DNA from 2 places in the Promicromonospora sp. NPDC059942 genome. Region 1 is predicted to be linked to the other one. Evidence: riboswitches for the same ligand, from Rfam matches in the RefSeq annotation. Region 1 holds a riboswitch; the other holds the start of a gene.
What was found. Region 1 has a riboswitch for FMN ahead of ribD (bifunctional diaminohydroxyphosphoribosylaminopyrimidine deaminase/5-amino-6-(5-phosphoribosylamino)uracil reductase RibD). Riboswitches for the same ligand answer to the same signal wherever they lie in the genome.
Positions count from the first base shown of each region.

Region 2: another riboswitch for FMN. It lies ahead of pnuC (nicotinamide riboside transporter PnuC); the one in region 1 lies ahead of ribD (bifunctional diaminohydroxyphosphoribosylaminopyrimidine deaminase/5-amino-6-(5-phosphoribosylamino)uracil reductase RibD).

Region 1 covers NZ_JBHWLR010000022.1:29,619-43,905, forward strand. The annotation lists gene ACFV9Q_RS25215 (hypothetical protein) at 1-150, opposite strand, end outside; gene ACFV9Q_RS25220 (DUF3592 domain-containing protein) at 481-1,008, opposite strand; gene ACFV9Q_RS25225 (hypothetical protein) at 1,050-1,574, opposite strand; gene ACFV9Q_RS25230 (DUF1761 domain-containing protein) at 1,664-2,092, opposite strand; gene rpe (ribulose-phosphate 3-epimerase) at 2,198-2,860, shown strand; gene ACFV9Q_RS25240 (DUF2306 domain-containing protein) at 3,138-3,869, shown strand; FMN riboswitch at 3,973-4,109, shown strand; gene ribD (bifunctional diaminohydroxyphosphoribosylaminopyrimidine deaminase/5-amino-6-(5-phosphoribosylamino)uracil reductase RibD) at 4,231-5,415, shown strand; gene ACFV9Q_RS25250 (riboflavin synthase) at 5,415-6,074, shown strand; partial or broken gene ACFV9Q_RS25255 (3,4-dihydroxy-2-butanone-4-phosphate synthase) at 6,071-6,712, shown strand; partial or broken gene ribA (GTP cyclohydrolase II) at 6,938-7,627, shown strand; gene ribH (6,7-dimethyl-8-ribityllumazine synthase) at 7,624-8,115, shown strand; gene ACFV9Q_RS25270 (hypothetical protein) at 8,346-9,065, shown strand; gene ACFV9Q_RS25275 (phosphoribosyl-ATP diphosphatase) at 9,169-9,432, shown strand; gene hisG (ATP phosphoribosyltransferase) at 9,527-10,390, shown strand; gene ACFV9Q_RS25285 (PH domain-containing protein) at 10,396-10,884, shown strand; gene ACFV9Q_RS25290 (DEAD/DEAH box helicase) at 10,986-12,941, opposite strand; gene ACFV9Q_RS25295 (CDP-alcohol phosphatidyltransferase family protein) at 13,377-13,949, shown strand; gene ACFV9Q_RS25300 (DUF881 domain-containing protein) at 13,946-14,287, shown strand, end outside.
Region 2 covers NZ_JBHWLR010000015.1:80,448-94,734, reverse strand. The annotation lists gene ACFV9Q_RS21955 (ATP-binding cassette domain-containing protein) at 1-706, opposite strand, end outside; gene ACFV9Q_RS21950 (TetR family transcriptional regulator) at 703-1,371, opposite strand; gene ACFV9Q_RS21945 (uracil-xanthine permease family protein) at 1,468-2,730, opposite strand; gene ACFV9Q_RS21940 (serine aminopeptidase domain-containing protein) at 2,797-3,657, opposite strand; gene ACFV9Q_RS21935 (LLM class F420-dependent oxidoreductase) at 3,785-4,714, opposite strand; gene ACFV9Q_RS21930 (DsbA family protein) at 4,753-5,370, opposite strand; gene ACFV9Q_RS21925 (hypothetical protein) at 5,395-5,652, shown strand; gene ACFV9Q_RS21920 (helix-turn-helix domain-containing protein) at 5,663-6,412, shown strand; FMN riboswitch at 6,495-6,630, shown strand; gene pnuC (nicotinamide riboside transporter PnuC) at 6,745-7,431, shown strand; gene ACFV9Q_RS21910 (Gfo/Idh/MocA family protein) at 7,451-8,602, shown strand; gene ACFV9Q_RS21905 (acyl-CoA dehydrogenase family protein) at 8,653-9,873, shown strand; gene ACFV9Q_RS21900 (histidine kinase) at 9,960-11,363, shown strand; gene ACFV9Q_RS21895 (LuxR C-terminal-related transcriptional regulator) at 11,351-12,010, shown strand; gene ACFV9Q_RS21890 (DUF4097 domain-containing protein) at 12,010-12,924, shown strand; gene ACFV9Q_RS21885 (Nramp family divalent metal transporter) at 12,980-14,209, opposite strand.

The sequences.
Region 1 (14,287 bases):
CGTGGTGAGCCCCGCGAGAGGGATCCAGAAGAGGAGGAGGCAGAGCGGCGCGACCACCAGCTGCCCGGTCGGCTGCGTCGCCAGCTGCGCCCGGAGCCTTCGCCAGGAGAAGACCCGCGTCGCCGGCTGCTTCTGGGGAGGCGGTGCCATCCGGCGCTCCATCGCGCGCCGCGCCTCCTTCTGGCGCCGCGTCACCGGGACCACCCACGCGACCTGATCTCCGCAACGCGCGAGATCGTGCGCAGCGACTGCTTGGGCCGGTACTGAACTCCTGGTGGGTCGTCCGACTGGTCGCGGTGCTCGGTCACGCCGGGAGACTAGCGGCGTCTTCCCGTCGCGAGGCCGGGACCAGGCCAAACGGTCGGGTGAACTTCCTACACGCCCGCCGGCGGCCACACGCCGAGGATCACGGCCATGACCAGTCGGGCCGCAGGAGCACGGGACCGAACTGATGCACCTGACGCTGCTGCGGCGTCGAGGCTAGCGACGGAGATTGTCGGAGCCCGGTCTCCGATCACCACGAAGGCGCGCCCATGCGCGCCGGACGAGCTCGGCGGCCGCCGCGGCGGCGAAGAGCAACGCCAGGATGCTGAGCAGGTCGAGACCTGCGACCACGAGGACGGAGCTGTTGATCAGCGGCGCGTCGACGGCGGCGATCCGTGCCGGACGCTGGGGGTCGAAGACCACGTCGATCCGATCACCGACGCGGACATCCGGAGAGCGGTAGAGCGTCGACTCGAAGTGCGGCGGATCGACAGACCTGACGACCACCGTGTCAGGGGCTCTGCGCGACCCGTTGACCTCGGTCACTGCCGCAACGGCCTGCACGCCGCGTTCCGCGAGGATCTGTTTGTCCTGGAAGTATCCGAACGTGAGGTAGCCGGGTAAGGCCGTCAGCACGACGATCCAGCAGATCGTGGACACAAGTCCGCCGGTCGTCGCTCGCCTGAACTCACGGACGGCGGCACCCAGGCGCGTGCCCCCTGCGGGCCGCAGCTGCTCGTTCACGCTGCGATGCTAGTGGCACGCCCGTTCGGACTTAGACCTCGTCAGTCGGTGAAATTCGGCATGAAGTTGAAGCCGACGTTTCGAGGCTGGCGTCGTCGGCGTCCTGTCAGGCGCCCGATCAGCTCGACGACCTGAAACGACCACAGCCCAGCCATGATGATCAGAATTGCGCCGAAGGCTGCCATGGCGCTACCGAGGCCGCTCTCCATGGTGGGAGAGAAGTTCGTGGGATCCCGGGGGTCATAGCGGATGGTGACGACGTCGCCGACGGCAAACGCATCGTCGGGGTTGTTCACGTACGTTGCTCGTCCGCCGTCGTCTGCGGGGATCTCCAGCTTCAGACTGTCGCCGCGTTCGACGACAACTGCATCGACCACGACCCCCCTCGACTCCAGAACTCGTTGGGACCCGTAGATGTCTGCGATGAGGAGGATGCCCAGCACGATGACGCACGGGAAGAGGAACGCGTTGAACCAGAGCTGCTTCGTGCTGATGGTGCGGAGGTTGTAGGTCTCGTCGTAGAACCTGCGGAACATCCCGTGGCTGCCGTCCGGCTTGCTGACCATGGCCGGACGTTAGCGCGCCGTCCGCGGTCCGGGTCAGCGGGTTCCGTGCGCCGCACGGGTGAACTTTCGCCTGGTCTCTGGTGGTACGCCTACACGCCCGCCGGCGGCCACACGCCGAGGATCACGGCCATGACCAGGATCGTGACCAGCTCGTGCGCCAGGTTCAGCGTGGTGAGCTGCGGCGGGCGGCCCTCGAAGGCGTCGTGGGTGATGAAGCGGGCCGCGGTGAAGCCGACCCAGAGCAGCACGGCCGTCACTACCGACGCCGTGAAGAAGCTGCCTTCGTAGAAGACCCACGAGATGTAGACGGCGCCGGCCAGCACCCACGCCGTCAGGAAGCTGACGATCACCGTCACGACGATGGGCCAGACGCCGGCGGCCCGGGCGGCCTCGGGATCGACCTTCGCCAGCCGCATCCAGCGGGTGCCGAACACGCGCGGGGTGTACCAGACCGAGCCCACGACGAGCGTGGACAGCGTGGCCACGATCACGGCCCAGTAGTTCACGTCGGGGATCATCGGTGCTCCCGGTCGCTCGAGGTGGCCTGGTGGGGTGGCGCGGTGCGGCGCCAGGATGCGGTGGCGCGTTCGGTGGCCCGGAGAACCGGGCCCTACGCTGGCATCATGGCAGCACTCATCGCCCCCAGCATCCTGTCCGCCGACTTCGCGAACCTCGAGCGCGACCTCGGCCGGATCGCCTCCGCGGACTACGCGCACGTCGACGTCATGGACAACCATTTCGTGCCGAACCTGACGCTGGGGCTGCCGATCTTCGAGCGGCTCGCGAAGGTGTCGCCGATCCCGCTCGACGCCCACCTCATGATCGAGAACCCGGACCGGTGGGCGCCGGCGTTCGCCGAGGCGGGGGCGGCGTCGGTCACCTTCCACGCGGAGGCCGCGCAGGCGCCCGTCCGACTCGCGCGGGAGCTGCACCGGCTCGGCGCGCGCGCCGGGGTGGCGCTGCGTCCGGCCACGCCGGTGGAGCCGTTCCTCGACCTGCTGGCCGAGATCGACATGATCCTCGTGATGACGGTCGAGCCGGGGTTCGGCGGGCAGTCGTTCATCGAGGGCACGCTGCCCAAGATCCGGCGCGCGCGGCAGGCCGTGAGCGAGTCCGGGCTGGACGTGTGGATCCAGGTCGACGGGGGAGTGTCCCGGGAGACGATCGAGCGTGCGGCCGACGCCGGCGCGAACGTCTTCGTGGCTGGCTCCGCGGTGTACGGGGCCGAGGACATCCCGGCCGAGATCGCGACGCTCCGCGAGCTGGCGACTAAGCACACCCACTGACGGCCCTCGCCCGTCCCCGCCCGACCCCGGCCGCTGAGTGCTGGGTATTTGTGTCTTTTCCTGCCGCAGCAGCGCAAATACCCAGCACTCAACGCTTGTCTTCGCTCGGTTTCTGGTTGGAAATAGTGTGCCAAGCGCCTTTGATTGCCCGCACCGGTCCGCGCGCGGCGCACCGATCCGCCCCGGTGGGGGAGGGCGGCGGCTCGTACTTTCGGCCGGGCGGAAGACCGGTCCTTGGGCCGATGACCTCGCTCGACCGGGCCGGGATGCTCGGTACATGACGACACCCGACGCGGTACCTGACGCGGCACCCGGCGTGGCAGCGGCTCCCGGGGCCGCACCCGACACCGCATCCATGACGACGTCCGTGACGCCGTCCCGGCGCGCCCGGCGCCACACCTGGCTCGTTCCTGCGGGCCTGCTGCTCCTGTCGGTGATCCCGGCGCTCGGCGGCTCCGCGCGGCTCGCGGAGCTCGCCTCCGACCCGGTGCTGACCGAGGAGAACGCGCGGTTCGTGACCCAGCCGCTGCCCGTCGTCGTGCACATCGTGTGCGTGACCGTCTACAGCATGCTGGGCGCCTTCCAGTTCGTGCCGGCCCTGCGCCGCCGGCGCTGGCACCGCTGGGCCGGGCGGGTGCTCGCCCCGGCGGGCGTCGGCGTCGCCCTGACCGGGCTCTGGATGACGGCGTTCTACGACCTGCCGGTCAAGGACACGGTCGTGGTCAACGGCATGCGTTACCTCGTGGGCACCACCATGCTGGCGGCGATCGCGCTGGGGGTCCGGGCGGCCCTGCGCCGCGACTACGCCACCCACTCCGCGTGGATGACGCGCGCGTACGCGCTGGCCATGGGCGCCGGGACCCAGGGGCTGCTGCTCGGGCCCCTCGTGCTGGTCACGGGGAGCCTGGACCCCGTGACCAACTCGATCGGGCTGACCGCCGGCTGGGTGATCAACATCGCGGTGGCCGAGTGGGTGATCCACCGGCGCCGGCTCCGGGAGCGCGCGTGACCCGGCGCCGCCTCCGGGAGCACAGATGACGGGAGCGCGTGTGACGCAGACCATGGCCGCGCGCGACGCGACCTGTGGCATGCTGGCGAGCAGCAGTACGCACACACGTGCTCCGGGGTCGGTGTAATTCCGAGCCGGCGGTTATAGTCCGCGACCCGCGTCCGTCCGCAAGGACGGGCCGGTTGACCTGGTGGAACTCCAGGACCGACGGTGAAAGTCCGGATGGGAGGAAGCACGTGCGGCGGAGCCGTCCCCTGGGACGCGCTACGTCGTGACGTCGTGCGCGCGAGCAGAGCCTTCGGGCTCCTGACTCGCGTACCCGTCGTCCACCCCCGGAGCGCCGACGCTCGGGGAGGACGGCATGAATCAGGCACCGATCGGACCGGACGGTCTCCAGGCCGCGATGCGCCGCGCCCTCGCGCTGGCGCGGCTGGGCCCGGCGTACGGGCCCAACCCGCGCGTCGGCTGCGTGCTCCTGGATTCCGACGGCGGCACCGTCGCGGAGGGTTACCACCGCGGCGCCGGCACGCCGCACGCCGAGGCCGCCGCCTTGGCGGACGCCCGGTCCCGGGGTGTGGACCCGCGCGGCACGACGGCGGTCGTGACCCTGGAGCCCTGCGCGCACCACGGCCGCACCGGCCCCTGCGCGGACGCCCTCATCGAGGCGGGCGTCGCCGCGGTGCACGTCGCGGTCGGGGACCCGAACCCCGTCGCGACGGGCGGCGCGACCAGGCTCCGTGACGCGGGCATCCCGGTGTCCGTGGGTCTGCTCGCCGACGACGGCGAGGAGCTGCTGCGGCCCTGGCTGCACGCGGTCCGCAGCGGCCGCCCCTACGTGACCCTCAAGCTCGCCACCAGCCTCGACGGCCGGGTCGCCGCCGTGGACGGGACCAGCCGCTGGATCACCGGCGACCGGGCCCGCGCGCACGCCCACACGGTCCGCGCGCAGGTCGACGCGATCGCCGTCGGCTCGGGGACTGCCCTCGTCGACGACCCGTCGCTGACCGCCCGCCGGGCCGACGGCAGCCTCTTCGAGCACCAGCCGCTCCGCGTGGTCCTCGGCCGCCGCGAGGTGCCCGACGACGCCCGCCTGCGCGGGCCCGGCGGCCCGCTGCTGCACCTGCCCACCCACGACCTCGACGCCGCGCTGCGCGAGCTCGGCGGCCGGGAGGTGCGCCAGCTGCTCGTGGAGGGCGGCCCCACGCTGGCCACGGCGCTGCTGGCCGCGGACCTCGTCGACGAGCTGCACGCCTACGTCGCCCCGGTGCTGCTCGGCGTGGGCGCCACCGCCGTCGGCGACCTCGGCGTGACCACCATCGGTGAGGCCGCGCGCTTCGCCACCGGGGACGTGACCCGGCTGGGCGACGACGTGCTGCTGGTCGCGCGTCGCCTCAAGCCCGCTGAGGCCCAGCCTCCGCAAGACCAGCCCTCTGCAGACAACACAGCGGCAGACAACACCGCGGCAGACAACACCGCGGCAGAGCAGACCGCAGCCCATTCCGCTCAGGACGGCCGCCCCGGCCGGCGCACCCAGGAGGAGATCTGATGTTCACCGGAATCGTCGAGGAGCTCGGCTCCGTCGTCGCGCTCGTCCGTCCCGACGGCCCGGCCGGCGCCGACGCCAACCCCGATACCGACGCCGTCGCGCCCGATACGGTCGCGCCCGACGCCGTCCTGACCGTCGCGGGGCCGCTCGCCACGTCCGACGCCCGTCCCGGCGACTCGATCGCCGTCGACGGCGTCTGCCTGACCGTCACCTCCGTCGCAGACGGCGCGTTCGTGGCCGAGGTGATGCCCGAGACACTGCGGCGCACGTCGCTCGGCGGCCTGGTGCCCGGCGCCCGGGTCAACCTGGAGCGGGCGCTGCCTGCGAACGGCCGCCTGGGCGGGCACGTGGTCCAGGGGCACGTCGACGGCGTCGCCGTGCTCGTGCGGCGGACGCCCGGGCCGCGCTGGGACGACCTGGAGTTCTCCGCCCCCGCCGCCCTGACCCGGTACGTCGCGGAGAAGGGTTCCGTGGCGCTGTCGGGGGTCTCGCTCACGGTGACGTGGGTGTCGGACGACGGGTTCGGCGTCTCGCTCATCCCGACCACGCTCGCCGCCACCACGCTGGGCCGGCTGGTCCCGGGGGACTCCGTCAACGTGGAGGTCGACGTGCTCGCGAAGTACGTCGAACGCCTCATGGCGAACGGGGTCGCGCGATGACCGGCGTGCGGGCGGCGGACCGCGCGACCACGGATGCAGATGGCACGGAAGCGCTTGGCACGACCGCTGCGACCACAGAGGCTGTGACCACGGGACTCGTCGAGCGCGCCCTCGCCGAGCTCGCCGCCGGGCGGCCCGTGCTGGTGGCGGACGACGCCGGCCGGGAGAACGAGGTGGACGCCGTGCTGGCTGCCGGCGTCGCCACGGCGGAGTGGGTGGCGTGGACCGTGCGGCACTCGTCGGGCTACCTCTGCGCGCCCATGCCGGCGCACCGGGCCGACGCCCTGGAGCTCCCGCTGATGGTGGAGCGCAGCGAGGACCCGCGCGGCACGGCCTACACGGTGTCGGTGGACGCCGTGGGCGTGTCCACGGGTATCTCGGCCGCGGACCGGGCGCTGACGCTGCGGGTGCTCGGTGACCCGGGCTCGGGCGCGCGCGACCTGATCCGGCCCGGGCACGTGCTGCCGCTGCGGGCCCGCCCCGGCGGTGTGCTGGAGCGGGCGGGGCACACCGAGGCCGCGGTGGACCTGGTGCGGCTGGCGGGCAGCACGACGGACACGGTTCCCGACCTCGGCGAGGTGGGCGCCATCGCCGAGCTGGTCCGGGACGACGGCGCCATGATGCGCCTGCCCGAGGCGCAGGCCCTGGCGCGGGAGTACGGGCTCGTCGTGCTGACGGTCGCCGACCTGGTCGCGTGGCGGCGGGAGCACGATGTTTCGTCGGCCGCGGCCGAGGAGCTCGGCACCGCGGAGCTCGGCACCGCTGAGTTCGGCACCGCGGAGATCGGCACCGCAGAGCCGCGCACGCCGATCTCAGGTGTTCCGGGCGCCAACCGTCGCACGGACCCCTGGGTGGAACGGGTCGCGGAGGCCGCCCTGCCGACCCAGTACGGCGACTTCCGGGTCGTGGCGTACCGCGACCTCCGTTCGGGCGCGGAGCACCTGGCCCTGACGCCGGTGGATCCGGCTGCGGCCCCGGCTACGGCTGCGGCTGCGGCTACGGCGACTGCGGCCCCGCTGGTGCGAGTGCACTCCGAGTGCCTCACGGGCGACGGCCTGGGCTCCCTGCGCTGCGACTGCGGCCCGCAGCTCGAGGCCTCGCTGCGGGCGGTGGCCGCCGAGGGCGGCGCCGTCGTGTACCTGCGCGGGCACGAGGGCCGCGGGATCGGTCTCGCGGCCAAGATCCAGGCGTACGCGCTGCAGGACGCCGGGCTGGACACCGTGGAGGCCAACGTCGAGCTGGGGCTGCCGGTGGACGCGCGTGAGTACGGCGCGGCGTCGGCGATCCTCGCGGACCTCGGCCTGGACGGGGTGACCCTCCTGACCAACAACCCGGAGAAGGTGACGGGCCTGCGCGCGGCCGGCACGGACGTCGTCGGGCGGCGTGGGCTGGTGGTGGGGCACGGCGTGCACAACCACCGCTACCTGGAGACCAAGCGGCTGGTGATGGGGCACTACACGAACGACCACGCGAGCCAGAGCCAGAGCCAGAGCCAGAGCCAGTACGAGAACGAGCACCAGAACCAGAACGAGCACGAAGGAGCATGCGCATGAGCGGGGCAGGAGCACCGAAGGTGACGGTCGACGGTACGGGGCTGCGGGTCGTGGTCATCGCGGCGAGCTGGCACGAGCAGGTGATGGACGGCCTGCTGGCCGGCGCGCGGCGGGCCCTGGCGGCGTCGGGCGCCGAGTGGACGGAGCTGCGGGTCCCGGGCTCGTTCGAGCTGCCGGTGGCCGCGGCGCGGGCGGCCGGGGTGGGCGGGGGACCGGCCGCGGACGCCGTCGTCGCGCTGGGCGTCGTGATCCGCGGGGGCACGCCGCACTTCGAGTACGTGTGCTCGGCGGCGACGTCGGGCCTGACGGACGTGAGCGTGCGCACCGGGGTGCCGGTCGGTTTCGGTGTGCTGACGTGCGACACCGAGCAGCAGGCGCTGGACCGCGCCGGTCTGGAGGGGTCGAGCGAGGACAAGGGGGCGGAGGCCGTGGAGGCGGCGATCGCGACGGCGGTGACGCTGCGGAGCCTCGCGGGCACCGCGGTCTGACTTCGGCCGGCTGGGCTGACGCGGCCGGCCGACGTGCACGGGCGCCGTCCGAACCCCTCGGACGGCGCCCACATCTCTTTCGATACCTGTGGTCTCCCGAGATTAATAGTGTGCCAAGCGCCTAAAGACCACCCGAGACCGGGTAAGACGACTCACCAACCAGCCACAAGAACGGGCCTGGAAAAACAGGGCGCGCGAAAGAGTGGGCGCGCTCGGCACATTGGCCGGGCATGAGGACATCACGCGCCCGGCGCGCAGCGGCGGTACTGGTGACGACGGCTCTGACGGGAGCGATGGCGGGCGGCCTGGTGGGCTGTGCCGATCCAAGACAAGCCGGCGGCTCGCCGGCCCCGGCTGAGGGCACAGCTGGGGGAGCCGCCGGGGGAGAGTCGGAAGAAGCACCCGAGGAGACCTCCGACGACCTGCTCGAAGGATTGCCCGGAGGCGGCGTGGCGTGCGTCGACTGGGTGCGCTTCCTTGATCCGGTCGATGCCGCTTCCGACGCCGGCGCCGTGCTGCTCGGCACCGTGGTGGAGCGGGACGGCACCGCGCGGGTGTTCGGCGTGAAGGCGCACCGCTGGCTGTTCCAGGTGGACGAGGTGCTGGAGCGGCCTGCCCCCGGCGACTCGGGCGTGCACCCGGGCGCGGAGCCGCCGCCCGAGCTCGAGGTCTCGGCGGGGGAGCAGATCTCGATCGTCTCGACGCCGGAGACGTGCGGGGGAGCGGACAACCCGTATCCCGGCGGCGACCCGCTCGACCCGGCCACGCACAGCGGCACCAACACTGGCGCAGGCGGCGGCACGGGCAACGTGATCGTGCTGCTGTCCGGCTCCACGGACGACGGGTCGACGGACGAGCCGGTGGGCTTCCAGCTCCTCACGCCGTACCAGGGGGTCGTGGTCCCGGAGGCCGACGGATCGCTGCCGGCGGAGTGGCCGACGACCCCGTGAGCGGTCCCGCGCGCGTCCTTCGGCGCGCCGCGCCGAACGAGAGTCTGGCCACAACGTGGGACGGCAAGCGGTAGTGCCCCCCTCGCCCGACTAGGCTGGGCAGGTGAAGACCTTCGAGACCCTGTTCGCCGAGCTGACCGAGAAGGCCGAGACCCGTCCCGCGGGTTCGGGCACCGTGGCCCAGCTGGATGCGGGAGTCCATGCGATCGGCAAGAAGGTCGTGGAGGAGGCCGCAGAGGTCTGGATGGCGGCCGAGTACCAGTCGGACAGCGAGACCGCGGAAGAGATCTCGCAGCTCCTGTACCACCTGCAGGTCCTGATGGTCGCCAAGGGACTGACCCTCGAGGACGTGTACACGCATCTGTGACCCGGCCCCGGGAGGGCTCGACCACGACGGTCGAGCCCTCCCGGGAGAACCGGGTCCACCGATCCGTCGTACACCCCAGAGAGGAACCAACCACATGCTGCGCATCGCCGTCCCCAACAAGGGTGCCCTGTCCGGCCCCGCCTCCGAGATGCTGAGCGAGGCGGGCTACCGCCAGCGCCGGGACACCCGCGAGCTCGTGCTCGCCGACCCCGAGAACGACGTCGAGTTCTTCTTCCTGCGCCCGCGCGACGTCGCGGTGTACGTGGGGACCGGAACGGTCGACGTCGGCATCACCGGCCGCGACCTGATGCTCGACTCGGGCGCGGACGCCGTCGAGCACCTGGGCCTCGGGTTCGCCCGCTCGACCTTCCGCTACGCTGCGCCCGCCGGGCCCGGTGCGACCGACCCCGTGACCGAGGTCGCGGACATCGCCGGCCGCCGCGTGGCGTCGTCGTACACCACGCTCGTGGCCCAGCACCTGGCGAAGCAGGGCGTCGAGCCCGCCGCGATCGTGCACCTGGACGGCGCCGTGGAGTCGAGCGTGCGCCTCGGCGTCGCGGACGTCATCGCGGACGTCGTGGAGACCGGCACCACGCTGCGGGCCGCGGGCCTGGAGGTGTTCGGCGAGCCGATCCTGCGCTCCGAGGCCGTGCTGATCCGGCAGTCCGACGCCGAGCCACCGGCCGGCCTCGATGTCCTGACCCGCCGCCTGGAGGGCGTGATCACCGCCCGCGAGTACGTGCTGATGGACTACGTGGTCCCCGAGTCCCGGCTGGAGCAGGCCGTGGCGATCACGCCCGGCAAGGAGTCCCCGACGGTCTCGGCGCAGCACCACAGCGACGCCCGCGCGGTGCGCGTCATGGTGCCGCGCAGCGAGACCAACCGGATCATGGACGCGCTGTACGACGTCGGGGCGCGCGCCATCATCGTGACCTCGATCCACGCCTCGCGGCTGTAGGACCGATGGGCGCCGGGTCGGGGAGCAGCGCGATCGGCCGCGGCCGGCGTGACGACCACTTCCGCACCTTTCGCGGCCGCTTCGGCACGCCCACGGCGTACGGCATCGCGCTGCTGTTCGCCGGCGGGTGCACGTTCGTCGCGCTGGCGGCGAGCGGCCCCGGGGCGGATGCCGCGAACCGCATCGCGATCATCGTGTTCGGGCTGCTGGGCGCCCTGGTGGCCTGGCGGTTCGGCGCCGTGCGCGCCGTCCCCGACCCCTCCGGGCTCACCGTGGTCAACTACGCGACCAGCCGGCGGCTCGCCTGGCCCGAGATCGTGACGGTCCGGTTCGGGCCCAACGACCCCTGGGTGCACCTCGACCTGGCGGACGGCGACGTGCTCGCCGTCATGGGCATCCAGCGGGCCGACGGCGAGCACGGCATGGCCGAGGCGCGTCGTCTCGTGGCCCTGATCGCGGAGCTGGGCGAGGCCGCGGAGCCCGACCAGCGGTAGCCCGACCAGCGGTAGCCCGACCAGCAATAGCAGAAGCGGGCGAAACAAAAGTAGAGCGCCTGTCCGGACGGACAGGCGCTCTACTTCTTGATCAGGGGGCGTCAGCGGGTGCTGCGCGCCTCCCAGTGGGCCGGGCCGCGGCCGCGGGGGCCACGCTCGCCGTCGGGACGACGGTGGTCGCCGCCGCTCCGGGGGGCACGGTCCCGGTCGCCGCCGCCGGTACGTGCCGGGCCACGGTCGAGCGTGATACGCAGCGGCTTGCCGGCGACGCGGGCGCGGGCCAGGCGGTCGAGCGCCTCGTTGTCCAGCGGCGCGATGATGTCCACCAGCGAGAAGCTGCCGAAGATGTCGATCTTGCCGACGTCGGCACCGGTGATGCCGCCCTCGCCCGTCAGGGCGCCGACGATCCCGCCCGGCTGCACGCCGTGCGTGTGGCCGACGGCGATGCGGTAGCGGGTGCCCCGGGCCGGACGGCGGATGCCGCGGTCGCCCTCGGAACGGCCGCGCGACGGGCGGTCGCCCGAGCGGTCGTGCCGGTCGCCCTCGCGGGTGTTGCGCCGGGCGGCCGCGGCCTTGGCCTCGGCCCGCTCGCGCTCGTACTCCTCCTGCTCCGCGCGGGCGCGCGGGCCGTCGTCGCCCACCGCGAGCGCCGCCATGGCGGCTGCGATGTCGATGGGGTCGGTGCCGGACTCCTCGGCGTAGGCGCGGATGAGCTCGGTGTAGAGCTCGAGGCGGCCGGCCTCGCGGCGGGCCGCGACCTTGCCGAGGGTGCGCTTGACCTGGTGGGCGGAGACGTCCCGGGGGGAGGGGATCTCGACCTCTTCGAGCTGGGCGCGGATGGTGCGCTCGATGGAGCGGAGCTTGCCGCGCTCGTGCGGGGTGACGAAGGTCAGGGCCTCGCCGGTGCGTCCGGCGCGGCCGGTGCGGCCGATGCGGTGGACGTAGGCCTCGGGCTCGCCGGGGACGTCGAAGTTGACGACGAGGCCGATGCGGTCGACGTCGAGGCCGCGGGCGGCGACGTCGGTGGCGACGAGGACGTCGAGGGCGCCGGAGCGGAGGCGTTCGACGATCTTCTCGCGCTCCTTCTGGGCGACGTCGCCGGAGATGGTGGCGGCGGAGATGCCCTTCTCGATGAGGGCGGAGCCGACGTCCTCGGCCGCACCGCGGGTGCGGGTGAAGACGATGGCGGCGTCGGCGTCGGAGGTGGCCAGGACGCGGGCGAGCGAGCCGACCTTGTGGCGGAAGGGCACGACGGCGTAGGTCTGGCGCACCGCGGTGACGGTGGAGGCCTGCCGGGTGACGGCGATCTGGACCGGGTCGGTGAGGTGCTGGTCGGCGACCTTCCGGATGGCCGGGGGCATGGTCGCGGAGAAGAGGGCGACCTGGCGCTCGGCGGGTGCCTGGCCGAAGATCTCCTCGACGTCCTCGGCGAAGCCCATGCGGAGCATCTCGTCGGCCTCGTCGAGGACGAGGAAGCGGATGTCCTCCAGGCGCAGGGCGCCGCGCTCGAGGTGGTCCTTGATGCGGCCGGGGGTGCCGACGACGACGTGGACGCCGTCGCGCAGGGCGCGCTGCTGGGGCACGTAGGGGGAGCCGCCGTAGACCGGCAGGACGCGGACGTCGTCCATCTTGCTGGCGAACGACTCGATGGCGTCGGCGACCTGCATGGCGAGCTCGCGCGTCGGGGTCAGGACGAGGGCCTGGACCTTGCGCAGGGCGGGGTCGACGGCGGCGAGGAGCGGGAGGCCGAACGCGGCGGTCTTGCCGGTTCCGGTCTGGGCGACGCCGGTGATGTCGCGGCCGGCGAGCAGCTCGGGGATGGCGCGGGCCTGGATGGCGGAGGGCGTCACGAAGCCGAGCTCGGCGATGGCGGCCATCAGCGGCGCGGGCAGGTCGAGGCTCGCGAAGGTGGGGCCGGTGGGCTCGGCCGGGGTCTGCTCGGTGGAGGTCTCGGAGCTGGTGGCGGCCTCGGGGGCCGTCTGGTCGCCGGAGTCGGCGGTGACCTGGTCGGTCTCCTGCTCGGCAGGCGCGATCAGGTCAGGGGTGTCGATAGACATGCAGTGCTGCACCGTTCGTCGTCGGGTGGGAGTCAGGGCCGAGGTGAGGGCCCTCGCGTCGCTCGCTCCCGACACACCTTCCCCGCAGCCGAGGCTGCGGGCCTGTCTCGCACGTTGCGTGCACACACGGGAAGACGACGAACTCCAAGGGGATGTGGCACCACTGTATCGGTTGCGGGCGTCCTGAGCACAGAGGCTGGGGGCGTGACGTGCAGCACCCGGGTGATGTCGTCCGTGGTGAGGGCGTTGCGGGCGGCGTCGTGCCGGGTGTGTCCGGGGGTGGCGCCGGGTGTGTCGGCGGGGTGGTCGGCCGGGCGTGTGCGGGGTGTCTGCGGGGTGGTCCTGCCCGTCCGGACGGCGTGCCCGTGCGTATACGCAACGGTCGCGCCGTAGGATGGCGGCCGAGACGAACCGGCGTGAGCAAGGGCGGTGTGCGTGTCCACTGGGGCGGAGATGAGCTCCCGGGTGCTGACCGTGCCCAACGTGATCAGTATGGTGCGGCTGGCCCTCGTGCCGGTCTTCGCCGTGCTGATCGTCGTGGGCGAGGACGGTTGGGCGCTGGTGGTGCTCGCCGTCTCGGGTGCGTCGGACTGGCTGGACGGTGTGCTGGCCCGTCGCCTGAACCAGGTCACGCGGCTGGGGCAGATGCTGGACCCCTTCGCGGACCGGCTCTTCATCTTCGTGACCCTGATCGGCCTGGCCTGGCGTGAGGTGGTGCCGCTGTGGCTGGTGCTGGCGATCGTGGCGCGTGACGTGCTGCTGGCGCTGACGGTGCCGGTCCTGGCCCGCCTCGGGTACGGGACGCTGAACGTGACGACGGTCGGCAAGGTCGCGACGTTCGCGCTGCTGTACGCGTTCCCGTTGCTGCTGCTCGCGGAGGTGCCAGGCTGGGTGGGTGCCGGTGCGCACGTGGTGGGCTGGGCGTTCACCTGGTGGGGTGTGGGCCTGTACTGGCTGGCGGGTCTGCAGTACGTGGCGCAGGTGCGCCGGCTGGTGGCGCAGGGATGACGGCCCCCGGGGCGGGCGGCTCGGCCGGCCACCCTGCCGACCGTACGGCCGACCGCACGGCGCCGCGTCGTCCGGACGAGTCGATGACGCTCCTGCGGGAGGTCACCGAGCGGCCGCTGGACCCGGGGTACGCGGAGATGGCGCAGCGGCGCGCGGAGGCGGGCCAGCCGTCGGGTCCGCTGGCGGGACGCAGCGTGGGAGGTGTGGTCACGATCCTGCTCGTGGCGATCCTGCTCGGTGCGATGACGGCGGTGGCGGTGCGTGACCTGCGAGCGCCGCAGCCGACGGTCTCGAAGGGGCGGTCGGTGCTGATCGAGCAGATCCAGGACCGTAGTGCG
Region 2 (14,287 bases), on a different contig from region 1:
CGTCCCCGCTGACCACGGCCGAGACCTTGGACCGCGTGAGGTGGCGCAGCTCGGCGAGCGTGCCGGACTGCACGTCCTTGCCGTTGCGGATGATCGTCACGGTGTCGCACAGCGCCTCGACCTCGCCGAGGATGTGGCTGGAGAGCAGCACCGAGGTGCCCGTGGCCGTCGCCTCGCGGATGGAGTCCTGGAACACCGCCTCCATGAGGGGGTCCAGCCCGGAGGTCGGCTCGTCGAGCACCAGCAGCTCCGCGTCGGCGCTCAGCGCCGCGACCAGGGCGACCTTCTGCCGGTTGCCCTTGGAGTACGTGCCGGCCCGCTTGGTCGGGTCGAGCTCGAAGCGCTGGAGCATGCGCTCCTTGCGCGCCCGGTCGACCTTGACCCCGCGAAGCCGGAGCAGGAGGTCGATCGCCTCGCCGCCCGTGAGCTTGGGCCAGAGCGTGACGTCGCCCGGCACGTAGGCGAGCCGCCCGTGCAGGTCGACGGCCTGGGCGAACGGGTCACCGCCGAGCAGGCTGGCCCGTCCGGAGTCGGGCCGCAGCAGGCCGAGCAGCACGCGGATGGTGGTGGACTTGCCCGCCCCGTTGGGGCCGAGGAAGCCCGCGACCTCCCCCGGGCGGACGGTCAGGTTCAGGCCGTCGAGCGCCTTCACGGCGCCGAAGGACTTGTGCAGGTCGTGGATCTCGATCGCGGGTGTCACGGTCATGAGTTGCTCGCTCCCGGTTCTGGGACGTACTGGAGGTACTCGTCGAGCGTGCGGCGAGAGGTGAGGAACCCTTCGGTGAACAGCTCCATCATGGGCAGGTAGCTGTTCGTGAAGAAGGTGCGGACGATGCCCACCAGGTCGGCGGGGTCCGACGGCGGGCTGAGCGTCACCTCGAGCAGCAGCGCACCGAGGGACGAGAGCGTGAGGTACCGCGCCCGGGCGGCGTCGTCGCGGCTGGGCACGATCACGCCGGCGGCCACGCCCTCCTGGAGGTAGCCGACGGCGTCGGTGACCATGTGGTCGATGAACTCGCGGGCCAGCGGGCTACCGTCCTGCATGGACCGCAGGATGTAGCCGACCAGGGGCGCGTTCTCGTCCACGGCGGCGAACCGGTGGAAGAAGCTCTGGCCCGCCGCGACGATGGCGACGTTCTCCTCCTTGAGCCGGCGGATCGTGGCCAGCACCTGGGCGTCGCACTCGGCGCGGAGGTTGTCCTTGGAGCCGAAGTGGTGCATCACCAGGCCGGCGCTCACCCCGGCGTCCGCCGCGACCGTCCGGACCGGCGCGCCGAAGCCCTCCACCGCGAACCGGTGGATCGCGGCGTCGCGGATCCGGGCGCGGGCCGTGAGGTCCTCGTCGGCTGGTCCGGGGCGGGCTGAACGCATGTTCAACATGCTAACCACGCGTTCAGCCCACTGTCCATACCCGTGTCAGACGTACAGGTCACCGGGGTGACCAGCACGCCTGACAGGTGGTGGGGATCAGCCCTGGGCGGTGCCGCGCCAGCGGCCGATCGCCCGCATGACGTGGTAGATGACCAGGGCCGCGGCGGTGCCGAGCGCGATGCCGCCGAACTCCAGGTCGCCGACGATCCACGTGAAGTTGGCGATGCCGATGATCAGCGGCACGGCCGCCGTGGTCAGGTTCACCGAGTCGGAGAAGTCGACCTTGGCCTGCACCCAGATGCGGGCACCGAGGATGCCGATCATCCCGTAGAGCATGGTCGTGACGCCGCCGAGCACGCCCGCCGGGACGGTGTTGATCAGCGCGCCGAACTTGGGCGAGAGGCTGAGCGCCAGCGCGCCCAACGCGGCCACCCAGTAGGCGGCCGTGGAGTACACGCGGGAGGCGGCCATGACGCCGATGTTCTCCGCGTACGTGGTGGTGCCCGAGCCGCCGCCGAGGCCGGCCAGGGTGGTCGCGAGGCCGTCGGCGAAGAGGGCCCGTCCGGTCAGCCGGTCGTAGTCCCGGCCGGTCATCGCGGCCACCGACTTCACGTGGCCCACGTTCTCCGCGATGAGCACCAGGACCACCGGGAGGAACAGCCCGAGCACGTTCGGGTCGAACGACGGCGCGGTGAAGTGCGGCAGGCCGAACCAGTCGGCCTTCGTCACCGGGGAGAAGTCGACCTCGCCGCGCACGCTCGCGAACGCATAGCCGATCACCACGCCGAGCAGGATCGCGAGGCGGCCGATGATCCCCTGGAACAGCACCTGGATCAGGATGATCGAGGCAAGGGTGACCACGGCCGTCAGCGGGGCGAGCTGGAAGTTGCTCCACGCCACCGGCGCCAGGTTGAGCCCGATGAGCGCCACGATCACACCGGTGACCACGGGCGGCATGATGAGCTGGATCCACCGCGCTCCCGCGAAGTGCACCACCACGCCCACCAGTGCCAGGAGGAGGCCGGTGGCGAGGATGCCGCCGACGGCGACGGACTGCCCGCCCGACGCCGTGGCCGCTGTGATCGGCGCGATGAACGCGAAGCTCGACCCCAGGTAGCTCGGCAGCCTGTTGCCCGTGATGAGCAGGAAGGCGATGGTGCCGATGGCCGAGAAGAACAGCGTGGTCGCCGGGTCGAACTTGGTCAGGACCGGCACCAGGAAGGTGGCGCCGAACATCGCGACGACGTGCTGCAGGCCGATCCCGACGGTCCGTGGCCAGCTCAGCCGCTCGTGGGGGGCGACCACCTCTCCGGGTGCGATGCGGGCACCGTCACCGTGCAGCTTCCAGCCGAGTCGCATTGTGTTGTCCTTGATCTCGCAACGGGATTGTCGCGCGGATCCTATAGGTCAACAGGTGCGGCCGGGTCAGCAGGTGCTGCGGTACTCGCTGATCTGCTCGTCCGGCTCCGGGGCGGGGCAGAGGAACCGGGCGTAGCGCTCGTCGTCGTCCACGTAAAGCTTGAGCCACGAGATGCTGTACCGGGCGATGGTCGGGTCGGGGAAGTTCGGCGCGTCGTGCGCCGCGCCGCGCAGCTCCAGGTAGGCCTTGTCGCCGCCGCCCGGGAGCGACTCGTACATCGGCTCGGCGTGCAGGCGCACCCGGGCGACCGTGTCGCGCTCGGCCCCTACCACCAGGGTGGGCGCGCTGACCTCGGGAAACGTCTTGTCCACGTTCCACGGCGTGAGCGGCACGACGGCGCGCAGCGTCGGCCGGTCCTTGGCCGCCTCCAGGCTGCCGCCGCCGCCCATCGAGTGGCCCATCACGGCCAGCCGGGCGGGGTCGATCCGGTCGGCCACCTCGGTGCCCCGCAGCTGGTCCAGCGCGGCGAGGAGCTGGTCGCCGCGACTGGCGGGCGAGTCGCCGCCCGTGAACGTGTCGATGGTCACGACGACGAAGCCCTGGGAGGCGAGCCGCGGGCCGAGCCACGCGATGCTCGCCTGCGTGCCCGTGTAGCCGGGCGAGACGGCGACCGCGCCGAACGTGCCCTCGGAGGTGTCGGTCGGGTAGTAGACGGTGCCGCCGCCGAACCCGACGGCGGCGGCCCGGGAGATGACGGCCGCGCCGACGTCGAACGGGCCCAGCGCCGCCGCGACGCTCGCCTCGGTCGGGTCCGGCCCCCGCCGGAAGCTGTCGACGGCGGAGGCGGCGGGTCCGACGACGAACATCCCGGCGACGAGCGCCGTGGCGGCCAGGGAAGCACGGGCGGCACGAGAAAAGCTCTGCATGACTTCTCCTGGGTGCGTCGCAGGGAGCGGCTGGCACGACCCTAGGGAACATTCACCGCGACGGCCTGCGGAAGCGGACGGGCCGCCCCGCGGTGGCGGGGCGGCCCGGGAGCCAGGCGGAGCGGCGTCAGCCGAGCTGCGACCGCACCTCGCGCGCCACCAGGTCGAGGTGGTCGAGGTCCGCCAGGTCGAGCACCTGCAGGTAGACGCGCTGGACGCCCTCGGCCTCCAGAGCCTTGAGCCGGTCCGCGGCCTCGGCGACGGTGCCGGCGATGCCGTGCTCGCGCAGCTCGCCGGGCTCGCGCCCGATCGCGGCGGCGCGGCGGGTGAACTCGGCCTCGTCCTGGCCGATCGCGGCCACGAGCGCCACCGACTGGACGATCGAGCCGGGCTCCCGCCCGGCGTCGGACAGCGCCTTCTCGACCACCTTGATCCGCGGGCCGATCGCGCTGATCTCCGGGAAGGACTGGTTGTACTCGTCGCCGTACCGCGCGGCCAGCGCGGGCGTGCGGCGCGGGCCGCCGCCCCCGACGAGCACCGGGATCTTCGCCTGCGCGGGCTTCGGCAGCGCCGGCGAGTCGGTGACCTGGTAGTGCTCGCCCGAGAAGGAGAACTTCTCGCCCACGGGCGTGCCCCACAGCCCGGTGACGACGGCGAGCTGCTCCTCCAGGATGCCGAACCGCTTCTCGGGGAACGGGATGCCGTACGCGGCGTGCTCGGCGGCGAACCAGCCGGTGCCGAGGCCCAGCTCCACACGGCCGCCGGACATCTGGTCCACCTGCGCCACCTGGATGGCCAGCACGCCCGGGTGCCGGAACGTCGCCGAGGAGACGAGCGTGCCGAGCCGCACCGTGGACGTCTCGCGGGCGAGGCCGGCGAGCGTGATCCAGGAGTCGGTGGGGCCGGGCAGGCCGTCGCTGTCACCCATGGCGAGGTAGTGGTCGGAGCGGAAGAACGCGCTGAACCCGAGCTCCTCGGTCGCGCGCGCGACGGCGAGCTGGTCGTCGTAGCTGGCGCCCTGCTGGGGCTCGATGAAGATACGCAGGTCGAGAGTCATGTTTCCTCTGGTGCCGGTGGGTCTGGTGCCGGTGGTGGTCAGTCGAACTGGGGGTCGGTGGTGCGCGACCGCTTGATCTCGTAGAAGTACGGGTAGCGCGCCAGCGTCACGGAGGCGTCGAACAGCGCGCCCGCCTCCTCGCCGCGCGGGATGCGCGTGAGCACCGGGCCGAAGAACGCGACGCCGTCGACGTGGATCGTGGGCGTGCCGACGTCGTCCCCGACCGGCTTCATGCCGGCCTCGTGGGACGCTGCGAGCTCCTCGTCGTAGTCCTCCGAGGTGCCCGCCTCCGCGAGCGCGGCGGGCAGGCCGGCCTCGGCGAGCGCCGCGACGGCCACGTCGTCGAAGGCCTTGTCCTGCTGGTTGTGGATGCGCGTCCCGGCGGCGGTGTAGAAGGCCGAGAAGGCCTCGGGGCCGTGGTCGGTCTGCACCGCCGCGGCGATGCGGCCGATGCCCCGGGAGCGCTCGATGCGGGCCCGGTAGTCGTCCGGGATGTCCCGGTCCTTGTTGAGCAGGTAGAGGCTCATCAGCTTGAAGGTGAGCTCGACGTCGCGGATCTGGGCCACCTCGAGGGCCCAGCGCGACGTGATCCAGGCGAAGGGGCACATGGGGTCGACGTAGACGTCGACGACGGGACGGGCTGCGGTCTCGGTCACGCGCAGCAGACTACGCTCAACCGCGTGACCGGGATCCGATGGGGAAGCCTCGCCACCGTCGTGGCCGGCGGGGTGATCTTTCTGGTGTGTCTGGTGGGCGTGCTCCTCGGTCACCCGTGGTCCGCCGTACCCGGTGTTCTCGGCCTGCTGACGGCCGTCCGCGAGGTGCGCTACCTGCGCAGACTGCAGTCAGGGAAGATCTCCGGCAAACGGGAAAATTCGCATCATGAACCGCATTCTTCGCTCAAAGACTCTTCACGGCGCCCGGGGAGCACGCGGTAGCCTGCCTGGCATGACCGCCGTCCGTACCCACACGCACGCACAGGCAGTCGACGCCGCGGTGGACCTGTTCACTCGACAGGGGTACGAGGGAACCACCGTCGAGGAGATCGCCGACGCCGCGAAGGTGAGCCGCGCGACGTTCTTCCGCCGGTTCCGCTCGAAGGAGGACGTGGTCTTCGCGGACCACGAGCTGCTGCTCGAGGAGGTGGTGGTCATGCTGGCCGCGACCCGCCCCGACGCGCGGGCGAGCGAGGAGTCCGGCCACGACCTGGGGCGCGCCTGGGACCCCGACGTCGACCCGTACCTCGAGGTGTGCCGTGCGGCGCGCATGGTGTTCGACCACCACGTGGGCCAGCGCGAGACCTCCCTGGCCCGGTACGCGCTGCTGCAGCAGGTCCCGGCCCTGCGCGACCGCGAGCTCATCACCACGCACCGCTACGAGCGGGCGTTCACGCACTACCTGCGCGACACCCTGCCGCCCGAGCGCTCCGCCTCCACGGCGTCGATCGCGTTCGCGGCCTCGGTGGTCGCGGTGCACAACGCGATCCTGCGGCGCTGGCTGCGCACGCCGTCGCTCGAGCTGCGGCCCGAGCTGGAGGAGGCCTTCGCCGACCTGCGCCGGGCCGCCGTGCTCGGCACCGCCGCCAGCCCCCTGGCCGACGACGGCACCCCGGTCACACGCCGCGTCGTCGTCACCGTCGTCGAGGGCGTGGCCGGGCCCGACGAGGTGGCCCGCGCCGTCCGGGACGCGCTGGTCTGACACCCGGGGCCTGCGGCGCTTCCGGCCGGGAATGCCGTCGTGGCATCCTGTGTTCCGCTAGACATCGTGCAGCAGCAGTTGCACACGTGCTCCGGGGTCGGTGAAATTCCGAGCCGGCGGTAATAGTCCGCGACCCGGGTGCTCCTTCGGGAGAACCCGGTTGACCTGGTGGAACTCCAGGACCGACGGTGAAAGTCCGGATGGGAGGAAGCACGTGCGGCGCGCGCCGTCGACCCCTCGGGGTCCCGGCACCGCACCGTCGTCGGCGCCCTCGTGGCGCGCCGGCCCTCACCCCGGAGTCCAGTGTGCGGACTTCGGAAGAGGGAAGAGACATGGACTGGTTCCGCGCCGCCTACGACGCGACGTTCCTGGTCGGCGACCAGCAGATCTACTGGCGCGAGGTCATCGGCAACCTGTTCGGCCTGGCCTCCGCGCTGGGCGGCCTGCGCCGCAAGGTGTGGGCGTGGCCGGTGGGCATCGTCGGCAACATCCTGCTCTTCACCGTCTTCATGGGCTCCTGGTTCGGCGAGACGGGCCGGGCGGACATGCTCGGCCAGGCCGCCCGCCAGATCATGTTCATCGCGGTCTCGATCTACGGCTGGTACCGCTGGCGGGAGACCCAGCGGGCAGGCGGGGCCGGCACGGTCGCCGTGCACCCGCGCTGGGCCTCGTGGCGGGTCCGGATCGGCCTCGTGACCGGGATGCTCGCCGGGACCCTGCTCCTGACCCCCCTCTTCCGCGCCCTCGGCTCGTACGAGCCGGTCTGGGCCGACGCCTGGATCTTCACGGGCTCGGTGCTCGCCACCTACGGCATGGCCAAGGGCTGGGTCGAGTTCTGGCTGATCTGGGTGGCCGTCGACCTCGTGGGCGTCCCGCTGCTCTTCTCCGCCGGGTACTGGGCCACCGCGATGATGTACGTGATCTACGGCGCGTTCACGCTGTTCGGCTTCTTCGCGTGGTGGCGCATCAGCCGCCGGGAGAACGCCGGCCCGGACCGCACGGCGGTCGCGACCGCCTGATCGCGTACCGTCGGCGCTCGTGAACGCACAGGAGCGCACGGCCAGGATCGGGATCGTCGGCTCGGGCTTCCGCGCCCGCACCATGCTGCGGGTGCTGCACGCCCTGCCGGACCGCTTCGAGGTGGCCGGGATCGCCACCCGCAACGCGGCGGACCGCGCGGCCCTGGCGACGCGCGGCCTGCCGGCCGCGAGGCTGCCGGGGCTGCCCGCCCCGGCCTTTGCCACCGTGCGGGAGCTGCTCGACGGCGGCGCCCCGGACCTGGTGCTGCTGACCCTCCCCGCGGGCGCGGCCCAGCCGGTGATCCGCGACCTGGCCGCCGCCGGCGTCCCCGTGCTCACGGAGACGCCGGCGGCCGGCACGGTCGGAGAGCTGGCCGCGCTGCAGCAGCTCGTGGACGACGGCGCCTGCGTGCACGTGGCCGAGCAGTACCACCTGGAGCCGCTGATCGAGGCCCAGCTCGCGGTCGCGGCGTCCGGCCGGCTCGGCGCGGTGACCGACGCGCACGTCGCGGTGGCGCACGACTACCACGGCCTCAGCGTGCTGCGCCGCGCCCTGGGCGCCGGCTTCGAGGACGTCGAGATCACGGCCCGGCGCGACGCCCGCCGGGTGCTGCCGAGCCCCAGCCGGGCGGACGACCCGGACGACCTCACCCTGGTCGACACGGTGCACGCGACCGCGTGGCTGGACTACGGCGACCGCCTCGGCACCTACGAGTTCGACGACGTCCAGTACCGCTCCTGGGTGCGCTCCCCCGCGCTGCTGGTGCGCGGCGAGCGGGGCGAGCTGCGCGACGACGTCGTCCGCACGATCGGCGCCGACGGGCAGCCGCGGCGCTCCACGCTGGAGCGGGTGGCCGCGGGCGGGGCCGGCAGCCACGAGGGCCTGTTCCTGCGCGGGTACACGCTCGACGGCGAGTGGCTGCACCACAACGCGTTCCGCCCGGCCCGCCTGCCCGACGACGAGCTGTCGATCGCGCGCATCGTGGCCGACATGGCCGACCACGTGCTGCACGGGGCGGCGGCGCCGTACTCCGTGGCCGAGGCGGCGCAGGACCAGTACCTCCAGCTCGAGGTGCGGCGCGCCGCGGCGTCGGGCGAACGGGTGCGGACCCGGCCGCAGCCGTGGGCGCACGGACGCGCCTGCCACCACGCCGAGGCGCCGATCGGGTGAGACGTAGTATCGCTTGACCTGAGATCCGGTACCGGCGCACCATGGGGAGCATGACTCAGACCCCAGGAGTGACGGCGCCCGACTACGACGTCACGCAGCCGCTCGACATCGACTTCGCCGGCGCCTTCGCCGACATCACGGCGGAGGAGCGGGCACAGCAGCTCGCCGTCCGCCAGTTCGTGCAGGACGAGGTGCTCCCCGTCATCGACGGCTACTGGGAGCGGTACGAGGTACCGATGGACCTGGTCAAGCGCATGGCCGAGCTGGACTTCCTGCGGGACGGCGTGGACGTGCCCGGCTTCCCGAAGATCTCCAAGATGGCCGAGGGCCTGTCCGCGATGGAGATGTCGCGCGGCGACGGCTCCGTGACCACCATCTGCGGCGTGCAGGGCGGCCTCGCGCTGCGCTCGATCGTGATGCTCGGCTCCGACGAGCAGATCGAGAAGTACGCCGGCCCGATGGCGCGCGGCGAGATCCTGGGCGCCTTCGCCCTCACCGAGCCCACGCACGGCTCGGACTCCGTGGGCCTGGAGACCTCTGCGGTCAAGGAGACGCGCGACGGCGTCGAGGGGTACGTGATCAACGGCGAGAAGAAGTGGATCGGCTTCGGCTCGATCGGCGACATCTCCGTGGTCTGGGCGCGCGGCGAGGACGGCCAGGTCCACGGCTACATCGTGCCGCAGGACACCCCCGGCTACGAGGCCACGACCATCCAGGGCAAGCTCTCCCTGCGCGCCATCCACCAGGCCCACATCGTGCTGGACGACGTGTTCGTGCCGGCCGACGCCCTGCTGCCGAAGTCGCGGTCGTTCAAGGACACCGGCCGGGTGCTGTTCGCCACGCGGCTCGGCGTGGCCTGGGGCGCCGTCGGGCAGGCCATCGCCTGCTACGAGACCGCCGTGGCCTACTCCAAGCAGCGCGTGCAGTTCGGCCGCCCGCTCGCGGCGAGCCAGATGGTGCAGGAGCGCCTCACGAAGATGCTGTCGATCCTCACGCAGATGCAGCTCCTCGTGAAGCAGATGACGCGGCTCGACGAGGCCGAGCAGCTCACCGGGCCGCGGGCCTCGCTCGCCAAGTACACCTGCACGCGCGGCGCCCGTGAGATCGCGTCGATCGCCCGCGACCTGCTCGGCGGCAACGGCATCCTGTTGGAGAACCGCGTGGCCCGGCACTTCGCCGACATCGAGGCCCTGCACACCTACGAGGGCACCGAGAGCATGCAGGCCCTCATCATCGGCCGCGAGATCACGGGCACCAGCGCCTTCGCCTGAGCACTCCGTAGGTAGGGAAAACCCCACCCGCACCCGGTGGGTGCACTCAATGTGCCGGGGGCGCCGGTCCGCCTAGTGTCGTGTCCATGACCAGCGATGACGGCCCGACGCCGGCGCCCCCGCCCCGCACCCTCGCGGACCAGGTAGCCCCCGCGCTGACCTCGGGCGCGGGGTTCCTCCGGGGCCCGTACGACCCCGCGACCCGGCGCGCCGTCGCCGCGCTGGCCGTGGGCTGGATCTGGCACCTGACGGCCGGCCTGGTCCTCTGGATCCTCGTCCTGGTCTCGGCCGGGCTCGTCCCCGCGCTCGGCATCGGGGTGCCGATGCTCGCCTTCTGCCTCGTCCTCGCCCGCCGGTACGGCACGGCCGAACGCGCCCGCGTCGCCCGGCAGACCGGCGTCCGGATCCCCGCCCCGCAGCCGCCGCCGGCGCCGGTCCGGCCCACCTTCTGGTCCCGGCTGTGGGCGCCCGTCCGCGACGACCGCGCCTGGGCCGCCACGCTGCACGCCTTCCTCGGGATGCTCACCACCTGCGTGTTCTTCTCGGTCACGACCGCCCTGGCGGCCGCGGCGGTCGCCGCCGTCGTCTTCACGCTGGTGGGCCGGGACAGCGCGCTCGCGCAGTGGTCCGGCCTGCCCTGGCCGGCCACGGTCGTCGGAGCCCTCGGCGGCGCCGTCGTGCTCGTCTGGGCGGCCGCCGCCCTCGCGCAGTACGGGTCGTACCTCATGGTGCGCCTCTCGACGGTGCTGCTCGGCCCGTCCGCGGCCGAGGTGGCCCACGCCCGCGCCGCCGCCGCCGAGCGGGAGACGCGCCTGGCCGAGGCCGCCGCGCACACCGCCCGCGAGCGCGCCGTGGTGCTCACCGAGTCGCGCACCGCGGCGGTCTCCGCCGCCGACACCGAGCGCCGCCGCATCGAGCGCGACCTGCACGACGGCGCCCAGCAGCGCCTGGTCGCCCTCGGCGTCGAGCTCGGCGTGGCCCGCCGCCTGGCAGACAAGGACCCCGAGCACGCCGTCGCCGCCCTGGAGCTCGCGCACCGCGAGATCAAGGAGACCCTCGCCGAGCTGCGCGACCTGGTGCGCGGCATCCACCCCGCCGTCCTCTCGGACCGCGGGCTCGACGCCGCCCTGTCCGCGCTCGCGGGCCGCAGCCCGGTCCCGGTGCGCGTGGAGGTGACGGGCGACCTCTCGCCCGCCAGTCCGGCCGCGCAGGCCGCGGCGTACTTCGTGGTCGCGGAGGCGCTGACCAACGTGGCCAAGCACGCCGCGGCGGACAGGGTCCTGGTGCACGCGAGCCTCGTGCCCGACGACCACCCGGTGCGCCTGCGCGTCGCGGTGTCCGACGACGGCCGCGGCGGGGCCGGGCTCTCCGCCGGCAGCGGGCTCGCCGGCCTGCGCGGCCGGGTCGCGGCCCTGGACGGCACCTTCGAGCTCGACAGCCCGCCCGGCGCGGGCACCCGCCTGACCGTGGAGGTCCCGTGCGCATCGTGATCGCGGAGGACTCCGTCCTCCTCCTGGACGGCCTCACCCGCCTGCTCGCGGCGGAGGGGCACGAGGTGACCGGGTACGGCACGGCGGACCACCTGGTCCGCGCGCTGTCGACGCCGGGGACCCCGCTGCCCGACCTGCTCGTCACCGACGTCCGCATGCCGCCGTCGCACACCGACGAGGGGCTGCGCGCCGCCGTGCACCTGCGCAGCCTGCACCCGGACCTGCCCGTGCTCGTGCTGTCGCAGTACGTGGAGCAGAGCTACGCGAGCGAGCTGTTCGCCCGTGGCGCGCGCGGCCTGGGCTACGTGCTCAAGGACCGCGTGGCCGACGTCGACGAGTTCCTCGACGCCGTCGCCCGGGTGTCCGGGGGCGGCACCGTCGTCGACCCCGAGGTGGTCACGCAGATCATCGCCCGCCACCCCGGCTCCGACCTCGACGTCCTGACCCGCCGCGAGCGCGAGGTGCTCGCGCTCATGGCCGAGGGACGCTCCAACGCCGCCATCGCGGACCGCCTCGTCGTGGGGCTGGCCGCGGTGGAGAAGCACGTCACCAACATCCTGACCAAGCTCGGCCTCCCGCCGGCCGCCGACGACCACCGCCGGGTGCTCGCCGTGCTGCGCTGGCTCGACCAGAACGGATCCCGCTGATGACACAGCCTGCTCCCGACAGCTACCCCCAGGACGCCGGGTACGCGCCCGGCCCCCCGCAGCGAGGCGCGACCGCCCGCGTGCTGACCACGCTCGGCGTGGTGCTCGGTGTGGTCGTCGTCGGCTTCGGGGCGCTGTTCCTCGTCGACCTGATGATGTCCGACACCACCACGACCCGGCACACCTACGCGGCCGCGGGGACCGTCGAGCTGGTGTCGGACGGCGACGTGACCGTCACCGCGGCCGACGGCGACGTCGAGGTCGACGCGATCGCGCACAGCGGCGTGCGGTCGCCGCGGTACGCGGCGGACGAGTCCGCGAACCGGCTGGAGATCACGCACCGCTGCGGGTGGTCCGTCATCTTCTCCCGCTGCTCCGGGGAGCTCGACGTGACCCTGCCCGCCGACACGGAGGTGGTGATCCGCACCGAGAACGGCGACGTCGTCGCGAGCGGCGTGGCCGGCGACGTGTCCGCGCAGTCGAGCAACGGCCACGTCGAGGCCATCAACCTCGACGGACAGCTGTCGGCCCGCTCCAGCAACGGCGACATCACGGTCGCGAACGCGGGCGCGGACGTGGACGTCTCCACCTCCAACGGCGAGATCTCCGTGAGCGACGTGGACGGTACGGTCACCGGAGACACGAGCAACGGCCGGATCACCCTCGAGTCGGTGCGGGCCGACGCCTCGGCGACGACCAGCAACGGGTCGATCGAGATCTCGGCCGTGGCAGGGAACGTCTACGCCGAGACCAGCAACGGCCGGATCACGGTGCACGGCGACGGCGGGCCGGTGGCCCTGACGATGCAGACGTCGAACGGCGACGAGATCGTCGAGGGACCAGTCGACCCGGACGCCGCCCGCACCGTCGAGATGCGCAGCTCGAACGGCGACGTCGCCTACCTCGACGAGTAGACGCCGCCGCACCGCACCGCCCCGCCCAGCCCCACCCCGCCGCACCGCCCGACGCTCAGCCGGTGAACGTGAGCCAGAGCAGGGTGACGTTCAGCGCCACGATCACGCCCGCGACCACCCAGGCCAGCACCTGGGTGGTCACGGCGTTCCGGTGCTCGCCCAGCAGCTCGGGGTCCCGGGTGAGCCGCACGAGGGGGATCATCGCGAACGGGATGCCGAAGCTCAACACCACCTGGCTCACGACCAGGAGCCAGGTGGGCGAGATCCCGGTCATGAGCAGCACGATCGCGGGCAGCAGCGTGACCACGCGGCGGGTCAGCAGCGACACGCGCACCTTCAGCAGGCCCGACATGATCTCCGCCCCCGCGTACGCCCCGACGGACGTGGACGCCAGGCCCGAGGCCAGCAGCCCGACCGCGAACAGCACGCCCACGACCGGACCGAGGGTGCCTGCGATGGCGGCGTGCGCGCCCTCGATGGTGTCTGTCCCCTCCCGGCCCGCGAGGTTCGCGGCCGCGAGCAGCAGCATCGCGATGTTCACGCTCCCGGCCAGGATCAGGGCCAGCACCACGTCGACGCGGGTGGCGCGAAGGATGCGCGGCACCGACGTGGACGGCGCGTGCAGGTGGTCGCGGGCCAGCGAGGAGTGCAGGTAGATCGCGTGCGGCATCACCGTGGCGCCGAGCATGGACGCGGCCAGGAGCACGGAATCGGCGCCCTGGAGGCGGGGCACGAGGCCGGCCAGCATGGCGGCCGGGTCGGGCGGCGAGAAGAAGAGCCCGGCGCAGAAGCCGACCGTGAGCACGGCGAGCATCGAGGTGACGACGCCCTCGAACGCCCGCTGGCCGCGCTTCTGCTGCACCGCGAGCACCAGCAGGGACACCACCCCGGTGATGACGCCGCCCAGCACGAGCGGCACACCGAACAGCAGGTTCAGCGCGATGGCGCCGCCGATCACCTCGGCGAGGTCGGTCGCCGCGGCGACGACCTCGGCCTGCGCCCAGTACGCCAGGCGCGCCGGGCGGGGCAGCCGCTCCCCCAGCACCTCGGGCAGCGACCGGCCGGTGACCACGCCGAGCTTGGCCGACAGGTACTGCACCAGCACCGCCATCGCGTTGGCCGCCACGAGCACCCAGACGAGCAGGTACCCGAACCGCGCGCCCGCGGTGAGGTTCGCGGCCACGTTGCCGGGATCCACGTAGGCGATGGCCGCCACGAAGGCAGGTCCGAGCAGGACGAAGAGGCGGGCGCGGCCGGTGCGTGGCTGCGCGGCGGTGCGAGTCATCTGGGCTCCAGAAAGTTCGGGTACCCGAACTCTAACTCGCGAATGTCCGAACTTGTACCCGTCCGGGCCGATCGCCGA